DNA from 2 places in the Shewanella amazonensis SB2B genome. Region 2 is predicted to be linked to the other one. Evidence: riboswitches for the same ligand, from Rfam matches in the RefSeq annotation. Region 2 holds a riboswitch; the other holds the start of a gene.
What was found. Region 2 has a riboswitch for thiamine pyrophosphate ahead of thiC (phosphomethylpyrimidine synthase ThiC). Riboswitches for the same ligand answer to the same signal wherever they lie in the genome.
Positions count from the first base shown of each region.

Region 1: linked by a shared signal. The riboswitch ahead of SAMA_RS07555 (TonB-dependent receptor) and the one ahead of thiC (phosphomethylpyrimidine synthase ThiC) in region 2 are both predicted to bind thiamine pyrophosphate.

Region 1 covers NC_008700.1:1,755,854-1,765,983, reverse strand. Annotated here, with positions in the region: gene SAMA_RS07575 (DUF6279 family lipoprotein) at 1-355, opposite strand, end outside; gene SAMA_RS19140 (phosphotransferase) at 419-1,447, opposite strand; gene pnuC (nicotinamide riboside transporter PnuC) at 1,444-2,091, opposite strand; gene SAMA_RS07560 (hypothetical protein) at 2,095-2,355, opposite strand; gene SAMA_RS07555 (TonB-dependent receptor) at 2,420-4,612, opposite strand; TPP riboswitch at 4,666-4,771, opposite strand; gene SAMA_RS07550 (YcfL family protein) at 4,983-5,378, opposite strand; gene SAMA_RS19930 (PaaI family thioesterase) at 5,553-6,542, opposite strand; gene hinT (purine nucleoside phosphoramidase) at 6,554-6,907, opposite strand; gene SAMA_RS07530 (M61 family metallopeptidase) at 7,095-8,858, shown strand; gene SAMA_RS07525 (LuxR C-terminal-related transcriptional regulator) at 8,945-9,577, opposite strand; gene SAMA_RS07520 (tetratricopeptide repeat protein) at 9,941-10,130, opposite strand, start outside.
Region 2 covers NC_008700.1:2,262,683-2,272,812, reverse strand. Annotated here, with positions in the region: gene SAMA_RS09760 (Y-family DNA polymerase) at 1-1,067, shown strand, start outside; gene SAMA_RS09755 (error-prone DNA polymerase) at 1,067-4,159, shown strand; gene trhA (PAQR family membrane homeostasis protein TrhA) at 4,314-5,039, opposite strand; gene SAMA_RS09745 (hypothetical protein) at 5,476-6,684, shown strand; TPP riboswitch at 6,816-6,914, shown strand; gene thiC (phosphomethylpyrimidine synthase ThiC) at 7,068-9,062, shown strand; gene thiE (thiamine phosphate synthase) at 9,063-10,130, shown strand, end outside.

The DNA.
Region 1 (10,130 bases), 510 kb from region 2:
AGAAACTCTGGACAATGGGCAAGATGCCTTCAAATACATGTTCAAACAGCCGAAACCAATGAGACTGAGCGTAGTTGACCTCTTCGGCCCAGGCGGCGGGCGTTAAGGTACCGGATTGCATCTGTTGCTTGATGCTTTCCAGCTGAGCCACATAGCGGGGCAGCTCCTCACGGCGATGCCAGTCAATAAACTCATCCAACACCGCATCAAATTGCTTCTGCTGGTCGCGGTTTAAATCAACATAGTCATCAAGCTCCCACTCGATTGCCCAATCGAGGAAGTAGTAACTCATCTTGGTTGAACAACCCGCGAGTAAAAAAAGCGCCAAACCCATTACTGCCAGAGCACGTTTCATAGATGTCCTTTTCTGTTATGGCTTAGCGAAGGGTAACAAGGGCCAGCGGAAATGGACAAGGCGTCAACTCTTGGCCAATTGTAAGTATCTGTGAAACCAGCAAAGATAGTCGTCGTCCCCAGATTGCCCAGCCATCAGCAGCGCCCAGATGGCCCCGAAATACCAATGAAGCGCCACCGCATCCACAACCCTTGATGACATGGAGGACTCCAGCTGCGGATGGGCATAAAGGTAGGCGTCCATCAGGTCACGGCGCTCTCGCCCCGGCAAATTGTGGCTTGCCAGCACAGCGGCGAGATCCCAAAGGGGGTGCGAGGCGCAGGCATATTCGAAATCAATGCAAAACAATTTGCCCTGGTGGCAAAGTAAATTATGGGGTGTGAGATCCCGATGACTGTACTGGCAAGAAAGTCCCATCGCATCGAGGCGCGCCATGGCAGCCTCGACCTCGGTAAATTCTGCCGCCAGTGCCTGATAGGCCTCCTGCCAGCGGGGATTGCGGGCCCAGTGCGATTGGCTCGCATCCAACGCCGTCTCATAATCCTGCCACTGGGTGGTAAAACCCTTCACATTCGCGGGCACAGGTAGAGCCTGCAATCCCAGCAGCAGGTCGAGCAGCAGCCTGGTCGTGTGTGTGAGACCATCCGGCTCCCTGTCACTCCCGGCATGTGTTTGACCGGGCGATGTAAAAAAAGCCGCGTCACAGGTGATTTGACTCAGAGGGACTTCCTGATAACGCTGTTGCCAGCCGCCGTCCTCCAATAAAGGCGAGAGATAGCAGCGACCATCAATGCTTTGGGCCACCAAGGTCGGGGCAAGTCCCGCTGACGCTGCCAGGCGCCAGTTCTCGGCTTCAAAGGCCCGCTGACAAAAGGCGCTGCTCTCATCACGGTTCACCCGAAGGACATAGGCGCCTTCGCGGGCAAAGAGCGCCAGGTTATGATTGCTGAGGCCGCGGGTCAAAGGCTTTAGGCGATACCCATCGGCGAAAAGCCCCGTATCGGCGATAAATGCCAGCACCTCTTCGGTAACACCCGGAAGCGATTTAATCCCGGATCCCTCCCTTGACTCAATCTCCAGAGGGATTGTCATGAATTAAGCGCCAGCTCAGGGGGACGCTGCTCGGCCGCAGCAGCACGCCATACAAAATAACCAGCCACCGCCAGCCCCACGTAAAACACAAACAGCAGGGATGTCATCATCAATCCCTTACTGAGGTAGAGGTAGATGGACACCACATCTATCACCACCCAATACAGCCAGTTCTCCAACACCTTTTTAGCCACCAGGAAAGTGGTCATCACCGCAAAGCAGGTGGTTGCCGCATCGAGATACGGGAAAGAGGCCTCAGTAAAGGTGGCCATCAAATGCCCCACAGCAAGGGATGCGATAGAGGTCAGCGTAATGATGCCCAGATGCAGTTTAAGCGGCCAGCGCTGCACTTTAAGTTCATCCTGGCCATCCTGACGCCACAGCCAATAGCCGTAAATGGCCATGCCCATGTAGTACACATTCAGCGCCGACTCCATCAGCAGCGCGACTTCATAAAAAAGCACAGTGTAAATGGCGGTGCTGGCAAAGGCCGCCACCCAGCACCAGCGGCTTCGTTTCATGGCCAGCAGTAAGTAGGCCATGGCCAGTATCACGGCAACCCCTTCCCAGGCCGACAGCACCTGCATTTCACCAAAGGCACTGTGAAAGGCGCCGCCAAGCCAGCCCCAAAAATCCGCCTGCATGGGTTACTCCGAGTGGGACAGGTTAAGTTCGCCGCCGATAAACTTGCAGACAAACACAGCCTTGCCGAATTTTTCGTGTGCCGCCTGCATTTCGGTGGCCAGCATCGCCATCAGCTCTGCATAGTCGCCCTGTACCTGAGTTGCCATGGCGTTGGTGCGACGGACGATTTGCGGATAGCTGTCGAGCCTGCTGATAAACCAGCGAATAGGCTCGAGGTAGTTATCATGCAGCGGATACATGCTGATTTCAGCGGTGAGTTTCATCATTAGGTTCCTCATCAAGCGTCGCGGGCGCGCTTGCACGCACGCCCGGCGCCAATCATGTCAATTACAGAAAACGCACATCCAGGGTCAGGCCAAAGGCGCGGGGATCGCCAAAGCGAATATATTGCTTGTCCGCCCAGCCATTGTCCGGCTCATTGCCGAAATAAAAGCCCCGCACACCGTATTCTTCATCCAGCAGATTGCGGCCCCAAACATAGACAGACCAGATATCGCCCTCGAAGCCCGCTCGGGCATTGAGCACCCCATAGTCTTTGGAAACTGAGTCATTGGAGTCTGAATAGTAGAACTTGCTCTTGCCATTGGCATTGAGGTTGACAAAAAAGCCTGAGTCGGCACGCCAGGTGGTGCCCAGTGACCAGGTCCAATTGGGTGCATGGGCCAGCTCACGGCCAGAGAGGTCAACCAGGCCGCCATATTTATCCTGATAGCTGTAGTCACCGTACTCGGCCTTGAGATAGCCCAGGCTGCCGTAGAAGTGCAGGTTATCGGTGGCGTACCAGTTCAGATCAAGCTCGGCACCGTAATTGGTTGAACTGCCGGCATTTTCGGTAAAAAGAACGAAACGCTGGGGTTTGGCAGGATCCTGTTGGGATGCCGATACCTGCTGATCTTGTCTGTCCATAAAGAACAGCGCCAGATTGGTGTCGAAGTTGCCTTCAAGGAAGCTGGACTTAAGGCCAATTTCGTAGTTGTAGAGGACTTCAGTATCGAACTCCTTCTTATCGGCAAACTCAGCAGGCAGCGACATGTTAAAACCGCCCGCTTTGTAACCGCGGGCAATGCGGCCATAGAGATTATGCTGCTCATTCAGCTGTTTGCCGATGGCAATATGGCCCCCCCACATGGTTTCAGATGGGTCAAAGGCATCCCCTGCATCATCGCTGTAATCGGCATCACGACGCTCAAGACGCAGGCCCACCGACAGGTTTATCTCCTGCCCCAGGTCGCTGTCGAGCTGACCGAAGATGGCGAGGTTGGTCGCTTCGTAGCTGGAGCGTAGTGTTTCATCTGGCCAACCGTTGTAAAAAGAAGCCAGGTCGTTGTCTTCTTTAAGCTGCATACCATACAGGCCAACGAGCCAGGCGGTGCTGCCACCCCAAATCTTGCCCGCCTCGTTGCTGGCCAAACGGAACTCCTGGGATACGGTGCTGCGATCGCCACGCTTGTCCCAGGTGTAATCGTATTCGCAGGGTAAAAGGTCAGCATAGTCGCCATTACCGTTGACATCATAATCATCGGTGCACTGGCGTGCGGCCCAATATTCGGGGTTAGCCCAGTCGCCATCGTAACCGTGATGATGGTCAGTCCCGGCAAAGCTGGTCAGTGAGGTCAACTCGGCCTTATCGAAGCCATCGTACAACAGCTTCAATCCCACACCCGTGGTGCGCTGGGCATCAGTGCCCGGCATGTCGGTCAGGGTATCAAAGCCATTGTTATCCAGAGTCCAGGCATCGTAACCATTGTCAAAGTCTGCGTGCATCAGGGTGAAGTCTACCTGGGTATGGTCGTTGGCATACCAGCGCACCTTGGTTCTGAAACTCAGTTCATCACGCTTGTTGGTGTCTGAACGGTCAAGGTACAGGTTGTCACGAAAACCGTCCTGACGGTGCTGCTCAATGGCAACACGGTACAGCAGTTCCCCAGACTCCATCATGGGACCTGAGCTGAAACCGGCGAAGGTTTTAAGATTATCATTGCCAAGACTCAGCCGGGCACCGTGTTCAAACTGCTCAGTGGGGTCGTTGCTCTTAAGATAAATCAGGCCTGCCAGCGCGTTGGCGCCGTAGCGGGTACCCTGAGGACCACGCAGCACTTCCACTTGCTGCAGATCGTACATGCTGGACACCATGCCCAGCCCTGACAGGTCGATATCGTCAATCAAATAGCCAACGGAGGAATTGGGCGCGCCCTTGTAGTCCTCCTGCTCGCCTACCCCACGGATCTGGAAATATCGGGGCCTGGAGGTACCACCGGACCAGTTGAAATTGGCCACAGAACCCAAAATATCTTCAAAGTGCCGGGCGCCTTCGTCTTCTATCTTCTGGGCATCAATCACGGTAACGCTGGAGGGAATTTTTTCAACCGAGAGCCCCCGAAAATCGGCCGTCACCAGCATTACTTCCATGGGGTTTTCTTCAGCAGTAGCCTTGTTGTCAGCGGCAAAGGCCAGCGACGAACATACGGCCAAAGACACGGGTGCCAGGGCAAACAGGGGAATACGGGATTTAGTAAACATTTGGACCTCAACAAAATTTGTATGAGATCCGGCAAGCTCGGAGTGGCAATAAATTTGCAGTATCAGCCCATTCCTACGCCGGTATCAGCCGGATCAGGTTCTAAGGGTTCGTCCTGAGACATCTCAGTCTGCATGCGGCAGACACCCCTTGGCGCCGCCAATTATACGCCCATATTCCACCGGGATGATACTTTTGTTGCAAACCTCAGCTGGAAATTTTCACTCCCGTGACAGTGCTCCTGCGTAAGGCTCGTGCATAAGGCTCCGGCGTCAGAAACAGCACGCAAAGATAAAGTACACAATAAGCCTGCTGCAATAACAACACCGGCGATGCCGGTGTTTAATCATTAGCACTGCGTGCCAGTGCAGCTTAGTTGGAAAATGCCTTGCGCACATAGACCTCGAAACGGCTGGCGGATGGATTGGGCGCCGCCGAGCTCACCTGCATCTGCTGCATACCATGGAGCTTAAGCGACTGCCAGCTCTGCCCTTCTCCGTCAATCACCAACCCCTGGGTATCGTACCAGGTAAAACGATACTGCAGCCTGAGATCGGTAGCCACCCGGCTCTGAATAAGCGCATGGGCCGTGAGCAAGTCACCGCTGCTGCTCATTTTGAGCTCGCCCACAGACACCTCGCGACCGAAGGTACTGTTATCTACACGGGTCTCCCCCGACGATGACCCCGAAATCCCTGCCGTATGCTTGGCGCAGCCACCGGCAAGCACTACGAGGGCCACCAGTAAAACCAGCTGTGCAATCTTCATAAAACCTCCTGTTTTGCCAAACATGCGCAGCGCCTGTGCCGTTAGGCTTCAGACCAAATTGAGCATGGAAAACCTATGTTATCCTCGCCAGTGAATCTGCATCAGTGTAATTGCACTTTGCTGAATGCCCGCTGATTAAGCTGAAACCAAAGACAACCGTATTCATCCGGCGCCTTAATCAATCAGGAAGTGGGCCCTTGCCGTGGCTATCAACTGTTTGCGATTGGTTTGCCAGCAACTGATGTTCACATTGGCGACCCGCCGCCCCTGCCGGGTAATAATACACTCGGCAAAGGTATCCTTATGCAAACCGGCCCTCAGGTAATCAATTGAAAAATCGACTACTTTAGGCACTCTCGAGGTTTGCATAAACACCATCAGTTGCACGATTGCCGACATTTCCATAAAGCCGGCAATCACACCACCATGGATAGCCGGCAGCACAGGATTACCAATATTGGCATCCCGCGAAGGTAATCGGCAAACCAGCTCATCCCCAAATCGCTCCACCTCCATACCGATGAAGCGGGCATAAGGCACTTGCTCCAACAGATGGCCAAAGTCGTTCAGTTCCGCCACCCGACGCACGATTTCCTTCACATCCATGGGTTTGGGACTTTGGGCCTCGTCGGGACAATGGGCAAGCTCAGTCACCACAGGACCAAGGATAACGTTGTCTTCCAATAGCGCATTGCGGAAAGTTTCCCCCACCATTTCGGGACTGATGCGCATAAAGGAGCCAACCGCATGGGCAATGGGCTCATCTATGCTGTCCTGATAGGCGATAGCACGGGTAAAGGCGATGTTGGACGATAAGCGGTAGCATTCCGCGAAGGCGTAGACACTCTTGCCGGGCTCAGCAGGACGCATATAGTCGACCCGTAAATCCAGAGTGGGTGAAATTTCCAGGGTTTGGAATTTCTCCTGAATGGCACAGACCACAGCTGTGCCACTGGCGGTGTCTATCAGGGTGGTGATCACCCCGCCGTGGATAACCCCGGTGTCAGGGTAGCCAATCAACGCCTGACTATAGGGCAGCTCCAAAAGTACATGATGCTCGCTGCCTTCGTGCACCTTGATACCCAGACGCCGACACTGGGCCAGTTGGCTGACAAAGCGTTGCGCCAGCGGTGTGAGCTCAAAAAAATCCGGATTAACTTTCATAACACCGCCAATCAACGCTGGGCAAGCATTGGGCCCAAAGGCTCGCCGCCCACCAGGTGCATGTGAATATGGTACACCTCCTGGCCACCGTGACTGTTGCAGTTCATGATGAGTCGATAACCATCTTTGGCAATGCCAGCTTCGTCCGCGAGCTTGGCGGCCACAGTAAACATACGGCCAAGCGCGAGCTCATCCGATGCCTTCACATCATTGGCAGTGGGAATAAGATGATTGGGTACTATCAACACATGGGTCGGCGCCTTGGGGGCGATATCGCGAAACGCGGTGACCAGTTCATCCTGGTACAGGATATCGGCAGGGATTTCGCGGCGGATTATTTTGCTGAAAATGGTTTCTTCGGCCATGGTGAACTCCATATGCTGTCAGGGTTGGCTATCCATTCCTGAGGAAAAAGAGGCTGTTTTCTGCCTTGAATTCAATGGGCTTATCATAGCAAGACCCAGCACATTTGGGTAAGAGAAAAGCCAACTCCCTTTGCCAACAGAGCTGGAATTTGGCAGCATGCCTGCATAATTGATTTCGGGAACCATTATGATCCGTTACAGCATTATTCCAAGTGATCCCAAAGCTCATCTGTTTGAGGTCAATCTGGAGATCCCAACCCCAAGTGTTAACCAATTGCTTTCGTTGCCAGCCTGGATCCCGGGCTCGTATATGGTGCGTGACTTTGCCCGCAATCTGATTGGAATCAAAGCCTGGCAAGCGAATAACCCCGTCGCTCTGACTCAACTCGATAAACAACGTTGGCAAGTGGAAAACCGCTCAACAGAGCCGCTGCGCCTGTCATATCAGGTGTACGCATTCGACCTGTCGGTACGCAGTGCACATCTGGATATGACCCATGGTTTTTTCAATGGCTCCAGTGTGTTTCTGGCGGTAGAAGGCCAAACCGACGGACCGCTGTGGGTTGAGATTCAGACGCCGACCGAGATTGCCCTCAATCATTGGCGAGTGGCGACAACCCTGCCAAGACGCAGCGGCGATGCCTGGCAGTTTGGCGCCTTTGAAGCCGAAAACTATGACGCCCTTATCGACCACCCGGTAGAAATGGGTGACTTTACCCAGGCAAGTTTTGAGGCCTGCGGCGTGCCCCACCACATAGTGCTGACCGGCCGCCATCGCTGCGATATGGAGCGCCTTTGCCAGGATTTAAAAGCCATCTGCGAAACGCAAATACAGCTGTTTGGTGCGCCAGCCCCCTTTGATGAATACCTGTTTATGACCATGGTATTGGACAATGGCTTTGGCGGATTGGAACACCGCAGCTCAACGGCACTGGTGTGCTCACGTAAAGATTTGCCGCTGTCCATGGACGACAAAGTCAACAAGGACTATCGCACTTATTTATCCCTGTGCAGCCATGAGTATTTCCACAGCTGGAACGTTAAGCGGATTAAACCCGCTACCTTTATCCCCTATTCGCTGGAGAGTGAGAGCTACACCCGGCAATTGTGGGCTTACGAAGGACTGACGTCTTACTATGACGACCTGCTGACGCTTAAAGCGGGCAAAGTCGATACCGAAACCTACCTGGACATGCTCAGTGAAACCATGACACGGGTATACCGGGGTGTGGGCCGTTTCAAACAAAGCCTCAGGGATTCGAGCTTTAATGCCTGGACCAAGTTTTACAAACAGGATGAAAATGCCCAAAACGCCATCGTAAGCTATTACACCAAGGGCGCACTCTTCGGCCTGTATCTCGATCTTGTCATCCGCAAGGAAACCGCAGGTAAGGAGAGCCTGGACTCCCTGATGCGCCTGTTATGGGAGCGTTTTGGACTGACCGGACAGGGAACTGACGAACACAGTCATCAGGCTCTGGTAGCAGAGCTGCTTGGCCGCGATGTGAGCGATATTTTCGCCTATTTGGATAACACGGACGACTTACCCCTCGCCCCGCTGCTTGCCGAGTTTGGTGTTCACATGGCGCTCAGGGCCGCAAGCGGTCAAAACGACACCGGGGGCGGAAAACCTTCGCCACTGACACTGTCTCTTGGTGCCAAATTCAAGGCAGAGCCATTGGGGGTAAGAATTCAAACGGTGGCAGAATCCAGCAGTGCACATCTGGCCGGTTTATCGGCTGGTGACTTACTGATTGCCATCGATGGGCTTCAGGCCACGGCCAATCTTGAAAACGTGCTTAACAGTTACAATGAAGGCGATGAGCTGGCGCTGCATTTCTTCCGCCGCGACGAATTGATGACTGCCAAATTACGGCTTCAGGCAGCCCCTCTGGATACAGTGTCGCTGCATCTGGAAGATGCCACTGCGATAGCGGCCTGGCTCGGGTAACTGAGTCAGAAACAATAAAAAAGGCGTCCTGGACGCCTTTCTTATTGCTCAGCTGCATCGATGACTCTACAAAAACACCAACACCGTCAAACATGCACTTCGTGCAAATGGGTTTGAGCCCAGGCGATAGCCTGACCGCGACTGGAAACGCCAATCTTGCGAAATGCACGGTAAAGATGGGTTTTGATGGTGCTTTCACTGACGAAAAGCCGATTGGCAATGTCCAGATTAGTGCTCCCCGACAAGAGTGCCTGCAGCACTTCACGTTCACGAATGGTCAGTTTTTCACTGTCTTCTTCGTAATCTTCACCATTGCTGCTGCGCAGTAACTGTGCCGGAATTTGGCTGCGACCTTTCAGGATTTCGCCAAGACCTTCACCGATATCGGCCAGACTGGCGTCAAAGAAAAATACGCCTGCTGTAACGGATTGATTAACGAGGAAACGCGCGTCGGTTTGACGGGGGAAGTGGATAAACACCACCTTAATGGACGAATATTCCCTTTCGATATGCTTCTGCAGCTGATAGGCCTTTTGCAAGTCTACCGAGGCCAGGTCAATCACCACCAGAGAAACCTGACTGAGGTGCAACTTGTTACACATCTCTTCTGGCGCCGCTTTGGTCAGCTTGACCAAAAATTCCTGTGGCCAACGGCAGTCCAGTAAATCACCCAACAAGTGTGAACGAGATACCACCATCCAATGTATTATCTTGAACATAACGCTCAACCTCCGTGTTAATTCTGGCTAAACCTGCTCTGCGCTAATCTCCAAGCAGAACACGCACAAGTTACACCAATTAAACGGCAGTATCTACCCCTTACTTAGTAACATACCGTCAATTATTCTGCTGTTGTCCTGATGCTCCAGCCAAGGCTCTGACCGAAGCAGTCGTCATAACGCCTTCTAATATTAGTGTTAACTGAATCAGCTTTCCATGACGCTTGTACTCATTGATGAAAGCGACCACTTGTCCAAAGTGCTAAGCCACGCGCTACGACAGGTGCCAGATTACAATACTCTATGAAATGGAATTCTTTGCCCATCTGACTGTTCTCGACGTTGCAGGGTTGCCGCCATGGGCTATTCGAATAACGAGAGTTTAGCCTGATACCGTCGCGCGTCTTCGCTGCGAGACGAAAGTGCCAGTGCCTTTTCGAGAGCTTGCTTTGCTATATCAAACTTACCCTGAACCGCCTGTACTCTGGCAAGTTCAAACCAACCCGGATGAAAATAAGGCGCGTTTTTCAAAAGTTTGGAAAAGTACACTTCC
Region 2 (10,130 bases):
CCTTTGCTGAATACACGACCGATGGCCTGTTGGCCCTGTGCCGTTTGCAGCTGGAGCGCTTTACGCTGGCGGCTCCGGTGGTGGCGCTAACACTGCACCGCTGCCACTTTGTCCCTAGAAGCGCGCCACCGGCAGGCGCCATCGACAATAGCCATAGAGCAAGTCTCAGTTTGCTGGCCCGGCTTGAGGCCCGGCTGGGGGAAGACAGGGTAAAGCGTCTCGGTGCCAGACAAGCGCTCTTGCCGGAGCACAGTTTTTGCCTGCAGCCGATGTCAGCACCTGTGGCGGTTACCTATAGGGCTTTGCCTGTCTCATCGTTATCTGTCTCATATTTGTCTGCCGAGTCTTCACGTCAGCAGCCAAAACCGATCCCACGTAAATCGGCTGCGCCGTTATTGCTAACCAAGCCAGCACAGCAACGCGTTGCAGCTGCCGGTATCCCTCCGGCACCAGATAAAAAAGCCGCCAACCCGGCCGCGGCTTCGAACGTCATCCGTACCGCCTTTAGCCTCCCGGCTGCTCATGTCGGTAACACAGCGACCATGACTGAAATGGATGGGGCGAATGATGATTCGATGGCTGGAGCCATAGCGCCGCGATTCGCTTCAGACATAACTGATAAGGACTTAGCAGTTACGGGCTTAGCCGCGACTAACGAGCCCTTTACCAACAAAGCTGCAACTGCCGGAATGGAACTGTGCGAGACAGTGGCAAAAGCCGCAGCAACCAGTAAGCCTGTGGCCACACAGGATGCTGCCACAGAAGGACTGTCACTTGCCTGCCGCCCGCCCTGGCTTTTGGTGGCGCCAGAAGCGATTGCAGAAACTGATGTTGAGCTCTTGCGCGGCCCCGAGCGGCTGCGTGAGCCCTGGTGGCATGGCAGCCAAACCATGGCGGCTCAAAGCACAACTGAGCTTGAGACAGGCCAGGTAAACGAGAGTTTGCCAAGCGGGAAACCCAGAGGCGCGGCGCGGGACTATTACCTTGCCCGCCACCATGAAGGTGGCCTGTGCTGGGTGTTTCGCCGTGAGGGCGAGCCCGGACTTTACTTGCAGGGCTGGTTTTGATGTACGCCGAGCTACATGCCATCAGCAACTACAGCTTTTTACGGGGCGCGTCGCACCCCCACGAGCTGGTGGCCGAGGCGGCGCGGCTTGGCTACAGTGCCATCGCCATTACCGATGAGTGTTCGGTGGCCGGTGTGGTCAAGGCGCACATGGCCGCCGTGGATGCTGGGATATCACTGATTGTGGGCAGTGAATTTCGGCTGCAGCAAGGCACCTTTGTGCTGCTGGCCACCAGCCGGGCAGGTTATGGCGCCCTGTGCCGCTTGATAAGTCGTGGCAGGCGGCGGGCGCCCAAGGGGGAATATCGCATCAATCTGGACGACCTGTTATCGCCGCTGCCCGATTGTGTGCTGCTGTGGCGCCCGCCGATGCCCCAAAATCCGGGGACTGACATAGCCGCTACCGAGCAGCATTGGTTTGCTACGCAAAAGCAGCTGGCAAAGCAGCTTACGCCCTGGCAGGGGCGGCGCTATTTACTGGCAGAGCAGTGTCTTGAGGCCGCAGGCAGCCTGTGGCAGCGCTATTTGATGCGTCTATCCGGCTTGTGCGACATCCCCTGCGTGGCAGCAGGAGATGTGCGTATGCACAGCGCAGCGCGTCAGCCGCTTTTGGATGTACTCACCTGCATTCGCTTAGGGCTCAGGCTTGATGAAGCCGAAGGGCATTTGTGCCAGAACGCTGAGCATTACCTGCGGCCCCTTGGCAGTATCCATCGCCGTTATCCGCAGGAGTGGATTGCCAACACCCAGAAGATTGCCAGTCAGTGCCGGTTTTCGATGGCTGAGCTGAGGTACGAGTACCCGGCGGAGCTGGTGCCTGCCGGGTTTAGCGCCAGTGAATACCTTGCCCGGGAGGTGGCCAAAGGCGCCCGGCGCCGATACGGCCTGGCGGTGCCAGCAGCGGTAAAACGCCAGTACCTGGCCGAGCTTAAGCTTATCCATGAGCTTGAATACGAGTATTTTTTTCTCACCATTTACGACATAGTCCGCTTCGCCAGACGCAAGCGGATTTTGCATCAGGGCCGCGGCTCGGCGGCCAATTCGGTGGTGTGTTTTTGCCTTGGGATCACCGAAGTGGATCCGACCCGGGTCAATATGCTGTTTGAACGCTTTATTTCCAAAGAACGCCACGAGCCGCCGGATATCGATGTGGACTTTGAGCATGAGCGCCGCGAAGAAGTGATCCAGTACATTTACCGTAAGTACGGCCGCCACCGGGCGGCGCTGGCTGCGAGTGTGATCACCTATCGACTCAAAAGCGCCATGGGCGAGGTGGGCAAGGTGCTGGGGCTGGACAGAGAGCTGGTGGCGAGGCTCATTCAGGGCATCGACAGGCGCGATCCTAGCCATCCCTGGCGCGAACAATTGGCCGCGCAGCTGCCTAGCGCCGACATGTTTGGCTACCTTGTGCAGTCCTTGCTCGGGTTTCCGCGTCATTTATCCCAGCATGTAGGCGGCTTTGTAATTTCCGCCGGGCCGCTGGCCGAGCTGGTGCCGGTGGAAAACGCCGCCATGGAAGACAGAACCGTTATTCAGTGGGATAAGGACGATCTGGAGGCGCTGGGACTACTGAAAGTGGACGTGCTGGCGCTGGGGATGCTGACTGCCATCCGTAAGTGCTTCGAGCTTATCAGTCGTCATCAGCAGCCCTTTGGCATGCGGTCAATCAAAGCCGAAGATCCCAATGTTTATCGCATGCTCAGTCGCGGCGACAGCATGGGGGTGTTTCAGGTGGAGTCCCGGGCTCAAACGTCCATGCTGCCAAGGCTCAGACCTGCCTGCTATTACGATCTGGTTATTCAAATTGCGATTGTGCGCCCGGGGCCAATTCAGGGGGACATGGTGCATCCGTTCCTTCGACGCCGCAAAGGGTTGGAGGCGGTGACTTACCCCAGCGAGGCAGTTAAAGCCGTGCTTGAGCGCACCATGGGGGTGCCGATTTTTCAGGAGCAGGTGATCAAGCTTGCCATGGTGGCCGCAGGTTTCAGTGGCGGTGAGGCGGATGCGCTGCGCCGGGCCATGGCCAGTTGGAAACATACCGGCAAGCTGTGGTCCTTCGAGCAAAAGTTGCTGGATGGCATGGCCGCACGGGGTTACAGCGAAGACTTTGCCCGGCAGATTTTTCGCCAAATTCAGGGCTTTGGCGAGTATGGTTTTCCTGAATCCCACTCGGCAAGCTTTGCGCTGTTAGCCTATGTCTCTGCTTATCTTAAGTTATACCACCCGGCGGCCTTTTGCTGCGCGCTGCTCAACAGCCAGCCGATGGGGTTTTACAGCCCATCGCAGCTGTTACAGGACGTGCGCCGTCATGGGGTGGAGGTGTTTGATGTGTGTATCAATCACAGCCAGTGGGACAGCAGCCTGGTGAAGACCGCCACTGGCTTTGCTATTCGACTGGGATTCAGGCAGGTCAAAGGCTTGAAAGAGCAGGCTATGCAAAGGTTGGTGGACGTTCGTTCTGCTGCTGGTTTTGCGCACTTGAGTGAAATCAGCATGCTGCTCGACAGGCATGCTTTGGAGCTGCTTGCCGCTGCCGATGCCTTCAGACTGCTCAGTGGCCACCGATTTCAAAGTCGCTGGCAACTCTCTGCCCGTCAGGCAAGCCTGCCGCTGTTTGATGACTTGCCAGAGCCGCTTAAGCCAGTGGGAACTGAGCCAAGTCTGGATGCCCCCAATGCGGTCCAGTGCCTCAAGGCGGATTATCGCAGCAAGGGGTTAAGTCTCGGGCAACATCCGATGGCATTGTTGCGAATTGCCGGCTTGCTTGGAAAATCTTTGACAGCAAAAGCGCTTGAAAATACCCGCCATGGCCAGTTGGTGACTGTTGCCGGTGTGGTAACTGGCAGGCAGCGACCCGGCACTGCATCGGGTGTAACCTTTATTACCCTGGAAGATGAAACAGGCAATACCAATCTGATAGTGTGGATGGGTACAGCAAGGGCGCAGCGAAAACCGTATTTAACATCAACTATTTTGAAGGTAAGTGGCACTGTGGAACATGCCGATGGCGTAACCCATGTGGTGGCGGGTCGCCTTGAGGATATCTCGCATTTGCTCGATAGCCTCAAAGTGGCCTCGCGGGATTTTCACTAGGGCTGAGCGCCATCATAGCTCAGCTATCAGCAGGCAGACTGGTCAACAACGCTGAATGATGGCGGACATACGTGGTTGGGTAAAATCACTGGTATGGTGAGGACTGGCGTTTGTGACTCACCTTTATGCCCTTTGGTGCTTTGGCTTTTATCCGTTAGCCCTTGGGGATCACAGTGAGATAAATACACAGGAAGTGACTGATGGCGCCGCCAAGCACAAACAGGTGCCATATGGCATGGTTAAAGGGGATGCGTTTCACCGCATAAAACACCACGCCCAGGCTGTAAAACAGGCCGCCGGTGAGCAGCAGGGTAAAACCGGTATCACTGAGCCCGGCGATCATCTTGTCGAGCACCGCCACACACAACCAGCCCATGGCAAGGTAAAGCAGCAGGCTGAACGCTTTAAAGCGATGTAAAAACAAAAGCTTGAATCCAATCCCGCCAAGCGCAAACAACCAGATGGCAGCCAGCACCCAGTCGACACCGGCGCCTTCCAGGGTAATGAGTACAAAAGGCGTGTAGGTTCCTGCAATCAAAAGGTAAATGGCGCAGTGGTCAAACAATTTGAATTTGCGCTTGAGCGTAGGCGATGTGGCCCAGTGATAAGCGGTAGAGCAGGCAAACAGCAGTACCATACTCAGGCCATAGAGGCCAACGCCGAGAGTTTGCAGTGCACTCAAATGGCCAATGCTGTCGTGCAACATAGCGACTGTGCCAATCAGTGCCGCCAGCACGCCAATGCCATGGCTTAAGGTATTGGCCAGCTCTTCCCGCTCACAATACGCAGCCGTACTGGCATTGCCTGAAGCATCGGCGGGGGCATTGGGGACATTAACGGGAGCAGTATCTGATACGCTGCTGGCTTGCATTGGCGGCATGGTGAACTCGTCAGCTTGGGCTTGGCATTAGAGTCGATAATCTAACATTCACTTTCTGCAAACACCACAAAAGAGTACATGTGTACGCTTAAATTATTTTATCTCTTTTAAATCAGATGATTGAGCGCGTCACTTTTTCAGTTGTTCTAAATTTAGCCACTTTAAAGCCGATCGCCGGGTGGCGAGATGATGATCAATCAGGAACTTTTGCAGCCGGTCTCTGTTCCAATAGCGATATGGTTAATGGTGCCCACAGCAGCATGAATTATCAGCATCGACTATTCAGTTCTATTGCCAGTACCCGCTACCGGAATTGACCCAATCAGGAAGGGCTGGTTGATCCGTAAGAGCTTGCCGCTGGTCTTTAGAAAGCCACGTACAAACCATGTAAAAGCGCTGGAAAACGAAGAAACAGGCCAGGGAAAAGGACAGGCGTTTGACAAAAAGCAGTAACTACACCGACTCTGGCATCCATCCCGTGTTGAACACATCGGGCATACAAGGCCACAGAGATGAATTCGACTATCGGTATGCAAACGGTGAAAAAGAGCAAGGGGATCAAGTCTTGACGCCACTGCTCTCTACCCGAATCCCGCAGGAATTACCACTGCCGCTCTTTGTTACCTCTATCTGGCCCTGTCTTGACGCCGATAATCTTACCAATAGCCTTGATCTCGGAGGTGCTGAACATGCCAACAGCTCAACGCTGGTTCCAGCGTTAACGGCCTATACGTCACTGGAAGCAGGGGAGCGGCCAGGCACCGTAAAACAAGTTGACGCTGTAAAACAAGGTGCAGCCGAAGCGCGAGATGGAACCAAAGAACCACAGGCACTGCCGATTAAGTTGTTGCTGTCCGTTACCCTGGTGCACCTGGCGGTATTGGGGCTGCTCGCCTGGCAATTGGCACCGCACCTGGGTTCGTTAAGTACGGCACTGGACGGGCGAGCCAATAAGCCCAAGGCGTTGCAATCCTATTTGGTTTTCAGCGCGCCAAAGCAGGTGACTGAACAGCCATCAGAAGCAAATCCTTCAGAGCCCACAGCCACCAACCCCCAACCCGAACAGCTTGAGCGTGAGCTTGTGAACAAGCAAAAAGCGCCTCTCGAGCCAGTCTTGGCTACAGCGCCAAAAGAGCCTGCCCCTATCAAAGATGAACCGCTCCCAGCACAGCCTTCGGTTGAACCGGCGCAGGAGGCTCGGTGGGAATCACTGCCGCCAATAGAGACGCCCACACTACCTGAGCACAGCCAGCTTGATTTCTCGACTCCCGCCAGTCGCTTTATGGCGCGGCAAAATGAACAGGCGCTCACGGCTCTGTCTGAGCGTTATGCCAGTGATAAAACGGCTCACTTTGGCGCATCGGGTCGCAGTATGTCGGAGTTGTTGCCCGAGATGGAGGTACTGTTGGTACCGAGCGCCGATGATTTCTATAAACCCAATACCCTTGATTCGAAAATCGATCCCAACCGTATCGTCAAATCAGGCGATACCTGTTATCGGGTGGTCAAGGTGCCAACGCCGTTGAATCCGCACGCCGAAAACCTGGGATTCCCATTTCGCTGTGGTGAAGACAAGGTGAAAAAGGCGCTGAAGGAAGGCATCAATAAGTACCTTGCCTTGATGGGCAAGCGAGATTTGCGTTGAAATATATTCATCACAAAACATAGATTTGTGTTCAAGTATATGTAAATAAATTGAATTGTCGTTGGTTGCAATGCTGAAAACTTTTCCGTTTAACGGCTATTGTCAAGGCGCATCGCCTCAGCCTATACTGCCAGCACTTGTCGGAGTGCCTTAGGGCTGAGACCGTTTATTCGGGATCCGTTGAACCTGATCAGGTTAGAACCTGCGAAGGAAACAAGCATCAAATCCACCTCAAACTCGCGCCACCACAATGGATCGCCGTAAGATGAGGTGAATGAGACGATAAACATCGCACCTTGGAATTTATCGTCGCCGCTGATTCAACTGCTCAATTTTCTCCCCCGACAAGCAACTCCATTTTGAAACCAAAAGTGAGATTGCTGATGTCAAACCGCCGCGAAACCCGTAAAGCCGCCCAGGACTTTATCGATAACTTAAAGCCGCTGCGCCGCCCCAATTCCGAAAAGATTTTCATTGAAGGCTCACGGCCTGATATCCAGGTGGGCATGCGCCAAATCCATCAAACCGATACCCGTATCGTGAATACCCGCGGCGAAGAAACCTTTGAGGCCAACCCACCCATCAAGGTGTACGACTGCGCCGGTCCTTATTCAGACCCCAATGCCGACATCAATGTGCGCCGAGGCCTGCCCAAGCTGCGTGAAGGCTGGATTTTAGCGCGTAGCGATACCGAAGAGCTTAACAGCGCCTCATCCAACTTTACCCAGCAGCGTCTCGCCGATGACGGGCTGGATCACCTGCGTTTTGATGTGCTGCCAAAGCCGCGCCGCGCCAAGGCCGGTAAGCGGGTTACCCAGCTGCATTATGCCCGTCAGGGTATTATCACCCCTGAGATGGAATACATCGCCATTCGCGAAAACATGGCCCGGGATGAAGTCACCGATGAGCAGCTTAACCGCAAAAAACCAGGCGAAGCCTTTGGCGCTCTGGTGAGCAAACCCATTACCCCTGAGTTTGTCCGTGACGAAGTAGCCCGTGGCCGGGCGATTATTCCGGCCAACATCAATCACCCCGAAGCGGAGCCTATGATCATTGGTCGCAACTTTTTGGTGAAGGTGAACGCCAATATCGGCAACTCGGCCGTGACCTCATCCATCGAAGAAGAGGTGGAAAAGCTGGTGTGGTCCACCCGCTGGGGCGCAGATACCGTGATGGACCTGTCCACCGGCCGTTATATTCACGAAACCCGCGAATGGATTGTGCGTAACTCACCGGTGCCTATTGGCACTGTGCCGATTTATCAGGCGCTGGAGAAGGTCAACGGCATCGCCGAAGATCTTAACTGGGAAGTATTCCGCGACACCCTGATTGAACAGGCCGAGCAGGGGGTGGATTACTTCACCATCCACGCGGGCGTGCTGCTTCGCTACGTGCCCATGACTGCAAAACGGGTTACCGGCATAGTGTCCCGCGGCGGCTCCATCATGGCCAAATGGTGCTTAAGCCACCATCAGGAAAACTTCCTCTACACCCATTTTCGCGATATTTGCGAGCTTTGCGCCGCCTATGATGTGTCGTTGTCGCTCGGCGACGGTATGCGTCCGGGCTCCATTGCCGATGCCAATGACGAAGCCCAGTTTGCTGAGCTCGAAACCCTGGGGGAGCTGGTAAAAATCGCCTGGGAATACGATGTGCAGACCATCATTGAAGGTCCGGGCCACATCCCCATGCAGCTCATCAAAGAGAACATGGATAAGCAGCTTGAGCACTGCGCAGAGGCGCCGTTTTATACCCTGGGCCCGCAAACCACCGACATTGCCCCAGGCTACGATCACTTCACCTCCGGTATTGGGGCGGCCATGATTGCCTGGTATGGCTGCGCCATGCTTTGTTACGTCACGCCGAAAGAACATTTGGGCCTGCCGAACAAGGAAGATGTAAAACAAGGGCTTATTGCTTACAAGATTGCCGCCCACGCTGCCGATGTCGCCAAGGGACATCCCGGCGCGCAAATCCGCGACAATGCGCTGTCCAAGGCACGATTCGAGTTTCGCTGGGAGGATCAGTACAACCTCGGGCTGGATCCCGATACTGCCCGTGCCTATCACGACGAAACTCTGCCGCAGGAGTCGGCCAAGGTGGCCCATTTTTGCTCCATGTGCGGCCCCAAGTTCTGCTCGATGAAAATCACCCAGGATGTACGCGACTATGCGGCCAGTCTGGAGAATGCTGCCCGCAGCGAGGCTGACAGCGTACAGACCCTTGAAGTGGGGGCGGCCGAAAGCTATTCCAAGGCAGAAAGCTACGCCAGGGCGGGTATGGACAAGATGTCGGCCACCTTTAAACAGACAGGCAGTGCGCTTTACAGCGAGACTCATGTGGAAGCGGCCCTGAGCACCGAAAAGGAACCGGTGTAGATGGCCAAAATCAACGACATGGCAGCTAAACCCATCGTCTGGACTATCGCAGGCTCAGACAGCGGCGGCGGCGCCGGTATTCAGGCGGATTTGCTGACGCTGCAAGACCTGGGCTGCTATGGTTGCAGCGTGATAACCGCCATAACGGCGCAAAACTCGGTGGCGGTGACGGCGGTTGAGCCGGTGACACCAAGGATGCTGCGTGCCCAGCTTGAGACGTTAAAGGCGGATTTGTACCCCAGCGCAGTCAAGATAGGCCTTATCGCCAATCAGCCGCAGCTGGATTTTTTGGCTGACTGGCTGGGTGAAAACTTACCCGGCGTGCCAGTTATTCTTGACCCTGTTATGGTGGCCTCCTGCGGTGGTGACCTGCAGTCGCCAGACAATACCTGCCCCGATAAAACCGGGGAACGGTCTGGTCTGGATTTCAGTCCCTTTGCCGGAAAAATTAGCCTTATCACCCCCAACAAGGCGGAACTTTCCCGTCTTATCGGCCGCTTACTCAATGATGACGATGCTCTGGAGTGGGCTGCCAACGTACTGTGGCAGGCCTTTGGCGGCAGCATTCTTGCCAAGGGAGGAGATTGCCCATGGCAGCAGTCTAAGGCCAGGGATCTGTTGCTGCTGGGTGATATTGCTACCATTTCGCCGCTGCACAGGCGTCAGGGATTTTGGCTCAGCAATGAGCGGGTTGCGACTGTGCACAATCACGGCAGCGGCTGCACGCTTTCAAGTGCCATAGCCGCCTTTGTCGCCAAGGGGTTGGTGCTGCCCGATGCGGTGCTGCTGGCCAAAGCCTATGTATTTGAGGGGCTCAGGCAGGCAAGCGCTGTAGGTTCTGGCCCCGGGCCACTGGCCCGCACCGGCATGCCTGAGTCCCTGGCCGCTATGGCATCGATTCACCGATTACATGAAAGCCGCAGTCACAGGTTGCCAACCAAGGGGTTTACCCGCCTGGGTCATGATTTGGGCGTTTATCCCGTGGTGGCCGACATCGATATGCTTGAAACACTGCTTGAGGCAGGCGCCAACCCAATTCAGCTGCGCATCAAGGGCGAGATTGGCCCG